2 regions of the Paenibacillus sp. NPDC055715 genome follow, and region 2 is predicted to be linked to the other one. Evidence: riboswitches for the same ligand, from Rfam matches in the RefSeq annotation. Region 2 holds a riboswitch; the other holds the start of a gene.

Region 1 (3,512 bases), on a different contig from region 2:
ACAGCAGGATAAGTCATTAACGATTCCACACCGCCCAGACTTTCTGCAAAAGCAATAAGCTTAATATTTCGAAGCAATGGCTCCACATAACGGGCATCTTTTACTTTAAAAGAGAAAATACCTGTGTTGCCGCTGGATTGTTTATTTTGAATTTCACGACCAGGATGACCCTCAAGCCCCGGATAAAACACCTCAGCCACCGCCGGATGCGTCAGCAGATAATTGGCCAGCACCGTCGCATTGTGCTCATGCCGATCCATACGCAGCGCCAATGTTTTCATGCCCTTCATCAGCTGATAGCTATCGCTCGGAGACAGTACAGCACCAATGGAATTATGAAGGAAGGAAATTTCGGCTGATAGCTCCTTACCCTTGGTTACGATCAAGCCTGCCAGCACATCATTGTGTCCGCCCAGATACTTGGTTGCGCTATGTACTACAATATCTGCACCCAACTCCAAAGGACGCTGGAAATATGGGGTTAACAGCGTATTATCTACAATGGTAAGCAACTGACGTTGTGACGCCCATTCGGCTACAGCCCGAATATCGGTAATCATCATTAATGGATTCGTAGGCGTTTCTATGAATACCGCTTTGGTATTCGGTCGACATGACTGCTCGATAGCTTCAAGATCGTTCGTATCCACATAGCTCGCAGTCACGCCGAATCTGGATAAAATACGTTCCAGCAAACGATACGTGCCTCCATACAGATCCAGCGATACAATCAGATGATCTCCTTGTCCAAACAGGGCAAATACCGTTTGCAACGCCGCCATACCTGAACTGCATGCAAAGCCTGCATCACCGGATTCCAGTGTAGCGGACGCCTCTTCCAGCACCTTGCGTGTCGGATTGATCGTTCGAATGTAATCAAATCCTGTGCTTTGACCCAGACGGGGATGGCGAAACGCTGTAGACTGATAAATCGGAAAGTTCACCGCTCCGGTTACCGGCTCTTCGATTGAACCAATTTGTGCTAACCTGCTTTCGATTTTCCACTGTTTCTCACTCATATGAATCCTCCCGTTGATTTCCATAATAGGTGCTGTAACATATGCTGCAAAATGGGATTATCAAATCTATACTGCTGCGCTGCTGCAATGTGGTACTGCGGAGATATAAACGTCAAGCCCCTTTTTAGATCTGGGGCCCGATATCGAAAGGTGTTTCTTGGTATACATAATAGTTGAGCCAATTTGAAAATAATAAATTGGCATGCGCACGCCAGGTTGAGGGCGGTATACGCTCAGGGTCATTGTTGGGAAAATAATTTTTCGGTAATTCAATATCCATCCCTTTGGCGACATCACGATCATATTCCCATTTCAGGGAAAGTGGATCGTATTCGGAATGTCCCGTCACAAAGATTTGTCTGCCATCACGCGTAGCTACCAGATACACTCCGGCTTCCTCAGATTCGGATAAAAGCTCCAGTTCGGCAATATGCTCAATATCTTCGGGTCGAACCTCTGTATGCCGGGAATGAGGTGCATAAAACAATTCATCAAAACCGCGTAGCAACTTCGCTTTAGGTTTAATAACGCTATGTGGAAAAACGCCAAAACATTTGTAATCAAGTCCGTATTTGGGAACGCCGAAATGATGGTACAGACCCGCCTGTGAGGCCCAACAGATATGCATGGTCGAAGTTACATTCGTTTTCGTCCATTCAAAAATTTGCCGGATTTCCTCCCAGTAGTTCACATTCTCAAACTCAAGCTGTTCAACGGGTGCTCCCGTAATAACCATGCCGTCAAAACGACTGTTTCTGATCTCGCCAAACGTTTTATAAAACATGCTCAAATATTCCTGCGATGTATTTTTAGATACATGCGACTTCATGTGTACCAATGTAACGTCCACTTGAAGCGGAGTATTGCCAACCAGACGCAACAGTTGAGTTTCCGTTGTTTCTTTGGTAGGCATCAAATTCAAAATGGCGATGCGCAACGGACGAATATCCTGATGATAGGCTAGACTTTCATCCATTACAAAAATATTTTCGCTCTCCAGCACTTCCTTGGCAGGTAGTGTATCCGGAATTTTAATCGGCATGTAAACTCACTCCTTGTTCGGTGAAGTTTTTGCGAAAATCGTCATGTTGAGATGCCGGGCATATCATAAAAAGACCTTCCTCGGTTACGAGAAAGGTCATATTTGTATCCATATGCGCCTCTCTCATCTGTCAGGGCATCGCTCTTTGTAAGAAGCGCGCGTCCTGCAAGAATTAGCACCGTACGATTAAAATCGCCGGTTGCCGGGTATCATCGGGCTAGTCCCTCCACCTGCTCTTGATAAGATTTCGCTATATTCATTTTGGGTTCATAAAAAGTTCTTGTTGTTCACTTTAATGCATCCGCTGGGCCTCGTCAAGATGGAACTTGTAATTTAGCGCCTTTCATTCACATTTCGTCTTACTTTTCCATATGTTAAATCATACATTACTCTATCGCCGAAGCTCTTGTCACTACTGTTGATTTAGCCCGCGATTTTGCGCTTGAAAGGCTGTAGGTCGAGCGTTATACTATACAAGTGCTATAGGCCGAAAATATGGAGCAGTGGTGCAGATTTAGAGTGCTTTCTGCGATACTGTGGCAACCTAAAAAAGAACATTTGTGAGGTGAAATCCGGAATGGAAGGCGACCCGAGTCCGAATAGGCGGCGATCCCTGAACAACAGCATAGGAATGACTTCAGCTTGCCGAAAGACGGGGCGCCAGGCTCTGCATGCTCCAAAAGCCTCTGGCTTTTGATGGGGATGCCGCTTACCTGATCCGGCTAACTGGCTAACTGAGTCCATTCCTTATGCTTGAGGTACACGTATTTTCCGTTACGACGGAGCATAAGGAGTGACATATATGAAAATCCGTTTGGTAAACAACGGGGTTTTTACCCCTGTCGAAGAAATTGAAATGGCGCTTACTCCGCCAGCAGAAGGCTTTTATTGGATTGATGCCGATGTTGATGATCTGGCAGTGCTCCAGCCTCTGTTCTCCATGCATGATCTCGCGGTAGAGGACTGTTTGAGTGAAGAAGAGCAGCGTCCGAAGATTGAAATTTACGAGAGCCATTATTTTATCGTTGTAAACAGCATTCGTTTTGATGATGAAGAAATATTTTTACGTGCCTTGAACATTTTTCTCGGCCGCCATTTTATCATTACGGTGACCAAGCAGAAAATCAATGAGCTTCGCACCCTCAAGCCTATGCTGTGGGAGCAGGAGGTCAGCCAACCTGACCGTTTTATGTATCTATTGGTTGATTTGATTGTTGACAACTATTTTCTGGTTGGTGACCGGATTGAGGTTCGCATTGAGAAGCTGGAAGAAGACATTCTGATGCATACGAAAAAGTCGCATTTGAATGAAATCATCGGCTTACGCAGTGAGATTCTGTGGCTGAAAAAAGTGCTTGGTCCGCAAAAAGAAGTCATCAATACGTTGAACAAACGGGATTTACGGCTGATCGACGATCAATTGCAAAAATATTTCAGCGACATTTATGAAA
Region 2 (3,512 bases):
AACAATGAACGGCCTTCATTAGTTGCATCGTTCGGGATGGCTACGGTAGCACCGTTCGGAATTTCATCAAGTTTTTTATATTTTTGGGAGTAGATACCGAATGGCTCCAGATGAACCGCGCCTACAGAAACCAGGTTCATGTTGCGCTCTTTGTTCATCACATTCATGTAAGGTACATGTTGGTAGAAGTTAGCATCCAGTTGCTTGTCGAACAATTGTACGTTCGGTTGTACGTAGTCGTTAAACTGAACGACTTGAAGACGAATGCCCTCTTTTTCCAACTGAGGCTTGATCGCTTCCAAAATTTCCGCATGCGGCACAGGAGAAGCTCCAACTTTCAGCTCTACTTCACGTGGTGATCCACCTTTATTTTCGGCTGCATTGTTTGTACCGCAAGCAGCCAGCACAGCAATTAATGTCAAGCTTAATACAGCCAATACCCATTTCTTCATGTTATTAACCCTCCAATGAAATGTAATGTTAGCATTCAGACACCCTGATCAATAAGGCTATCTATATAGTTTCCCTATTTTCGAGTATAATGCCGCACCAGACGGTCACCCGCCATTTGCAGCAGTTGCACCAGTATGACCATCAGTACGACCGCAACGATCATTATAGCCGTTTCATAACGGTAGTATCCGTAGTTGATCGCCAATGTACCCAGACCACCGCCTCCAATCATACCGGACATCGCTGTATAGGATACGAGCGTAACGACGGTAATCGTTAATGCGGCGAGCAGACCCGGCAGTGCCTCACGCAACAGCACCCGACGGATAATCTGCCCTGTTGAGGCGCCCATGGCTTGTGCAGCCTCGATGACACCCTTGTCCACTTCGCGCAATGACGTCTCAACGAGACGGGCCAAGAATGGCGCAGCACCAATGACCAGCGGTGGAATCGTACCCAGCACCCCCGTGGAAGTCCCCACCAGCGAACGTGTAAAAGGAATCAGTGCAACAATCAAAATAATAAACGGTACGGAACGCAAAATGTTTACGATAAAGGAAAGTACAACGTATATCACCTTCATCAGACTCCATGAAGAGCGGCTTGCCAAAAACAATAAAATACCGAGCGGCAAACCAATAATAAGGGTAAACAACGCAGATGCACCGAGCATCTGAAGTGTCTCTAATGTAGAGTTACCCATTTCTTCCCAATTCACTTGTGAAAAATCAAGTTCACTCATTGTCCGATCACCTCCACATCAAGTCCCTGACCAGACACTTCGCGCAGCGTATGCTCAATATCCTCCTGATTTCCTTCAAAACGGACGATAAGCTGTCCATACGGTACATTTTTAATTGTGGAGATGGTTCCCTGCAAGATCGCAAAATCAACACCGGTATTACGAGCCGTTCGCGACAGAATCGCATCGTATGTCTTGCTGCCCAAAAATGAAATTCGTACAACCTGCGCCGATTCGCCGCCTCCTGCTGCTGCAATCGCTGCTTGCAGCTCCTCGGGATGCTCAGACTCACGCTGGATAAAGTCTTTGGTTACTTGATGCTGTGGCTTCAGGAATACTTCCGCCACTGGCCCCTGCTCCACGATGTTACCATCATGAATGACACCAACATGATCACAGATGCTTTGAATGACATGCATTTCATGCGTAATCAGTACGATGGTTAAATTAAAGCGCTGGTTAATGTCTAACAGCAATTTCAGGATGGACCCTGTCGTCTGCGGATCAAGCGCCGAAGTCGCCTCGTCGCACAGCAGTACATGAGGATCACTGGCAAGCGCTCGTGCAATACCTACCCGCTGCTTCTGTCCACCCGAGAGCTGTGACGGATATTTCCCGCTGTGTTCTTCCAGACCGACCAGTTCCAGCAATTCACGAACCTTCTGATCCAGCTTCTGCTTCGGCATATTCACCAGACGTAATGGAAATGCAATATTGTCATACACCGTCGCCGAGGATAACAAATTAAAATGCTGAAAGATCATTCCGATTTTACGACGCTGTTTCTGTAACTGTGATTGGCTCACCGAGGCGAGATTTACGCCATCTACCCATACTTCGCCCGAGGTCGGACGTTCCAATAAATTAATACAGCGGATCAGCGTGCTTTTCCCTGCCCCGGAATGACCGATGACTCCAAATATTTCACCACGCTTTATAGAAAGATTCAATCCGGACAGCGCGCTAACGCGCCGGCTTCCTTTGCCATAATGCTTGGTTAATTGCTTAAGCTCTATCAACGTGCTGCAACCCCCTTCACTCTTCCTTACCCTTTTCAACGACTTCATCTCCAGGATTTATAAAATCCCATCTCATGATTATACAAAAAGAGCCCCTTTCACAGAAATGAAAAGGGCCCCACCATGCGAACCTTTTCTCATCTATCAAAACCGTTATAAGTCTAGCGGTTTTGTAGGAATTAGCACCATAATGTTCCCTTCCGGTGTTTCACACCGGAAAAGAACGGGTTGCCGGGCTTCATCGGGCCAGTCCCTCCACCTCTCTGGATAAGAAAATATGTTAAACTCCAGCTTTAGCTGTCCGTTAAATTTGCTATTAAAATTATAATTCGAGCATTTTTCTGAAACTAGATTTCAGTATAGGATAGTTTACATAGCTTTGTCAAAGGATATTTTCTGACATAATCATGGACGAGATTCCCGGTTCTCCCATTGTTTCACCGTATAACGAAAGGCAGTCGCCAGGGAACGGTTCACCATCTCCAGACCTTGCTTCAAATCCTCCAGGTGATGATCCAGATCCTCCAGTTGTATCTTGCCATACAGAGCACGATGCCGTTGCCAGAGATCATCCTGCATTTCCGTATTCATATAGTGTATTTCGGTGTTGCGCCGCTTGCGTAACCGATTAATCGCGTCAGTGTATGAGTCCTTGATATCATTTAAGCTGTCCGTCATATCAGGATGCAATTTCAAATATCTGAATTGCCGCAGCACTGTAAAATACGAATAATGCGCCTTGTACTGACCTGTTTTCAGATCATACAGATCATTGAGCCAGTTCCCGAGCTTATCCAAAATAGAAAATACCCGCACAAACCCATCCTTATAAAAGTAAACATACAGCGCGTAATCCGATTTTTCACCAACGCTCATATCCTCGGCATATCCGGCTTTGACTTTCATTCGGAAAAAGGCGGCAGCATGATGGCTCTGCTCCAGCTCATCCAAAGATGACATCAGGCCGCGTGTCAAAATATCCGCCTTGCGAAAATCATGAGTCGGATCTCCACTGGCCTGAATTTGCCGCTTCAGCAGTTTCAGCATATCTGACATGCTGTTCATAGCATCCAGCAGGATGCCCTTGTTCACACGTGGCGGCTCGCCTAGCAGCTTGCGTATCATGCCCACGCCTCCTTTTATGAATGTAAAATCCGGTTGTTGGGTTGATTAGGGCGTCAAGCGAAATAACTCGTCCACCGTTGGTCTACAAGCTTAACAATATCCTCGCGCGGCAACACTTCATCCGGGTAGCCGGGCTTCATGCGTGCATCCACCACAATTGGCAGCTTGTAGTT

Evidence for each region. Region 2 has a riboswitch for S-adenosylmethionine ahead of ACWGOO_RS16515 (methionine ABC transporter ATP-binding protein). Riboswitches for the same ligand answer to the same signal wherever they lie in the genome.
Region 1: another riboswitch for S-adenosylmethionine. It lies ahead of metA (homoserine O-acetyltransferase MetA); the one in region 2 lies ahead of ACWGOO_RS16515 (methionine ABC transporter ATP-binding protein).

Annotation. Positions count from the first base shown of each region.
Region 1 is NZ_JBSHGA010000001.1:598,477-601,988, forward strand. It holds gene ACWGOO_RS02845 (PLP-dependent transferase) at 1-1,019, opposite strand, end outside; gene metA (homoserine O-acetyltransferase MetA) at 1,144-2,061, opposite strand; SAM riboswitch class I at 2,182-2,307, opposite strand; gene corA (magnesium/cobalt transporter CorA) at 2,864-3,512, shown strand, end outside.
Region 2 is NZ_JBSHGA010000009.1:135,173-138,684, forward strand. It holds gene ACWGOO_RS16505 (MetQ/NlpA family ABC transporter substrate-binding protein) at 1-452, opposite strand, end outside; gene ACWGOO_RS16510 (methionine ABC transporter permease) at 527-1,195, opposite strand; gene ACWGOO_RS16515 (methionine ABC transporter ATP-binding protein) at 1,192-2,214, opposite strand; SAM riboswitch class I at 2,349-2,488, opposite strand; gene ACWGOO_RS16520 (Cthe_2314 family HEPN domain-containing protein) at 2,620-3,339, opposite strand; gene ACWGOO_RS16525 (UbiD family decarboxylase) at 3,393-3,512, opposite strand, start outside.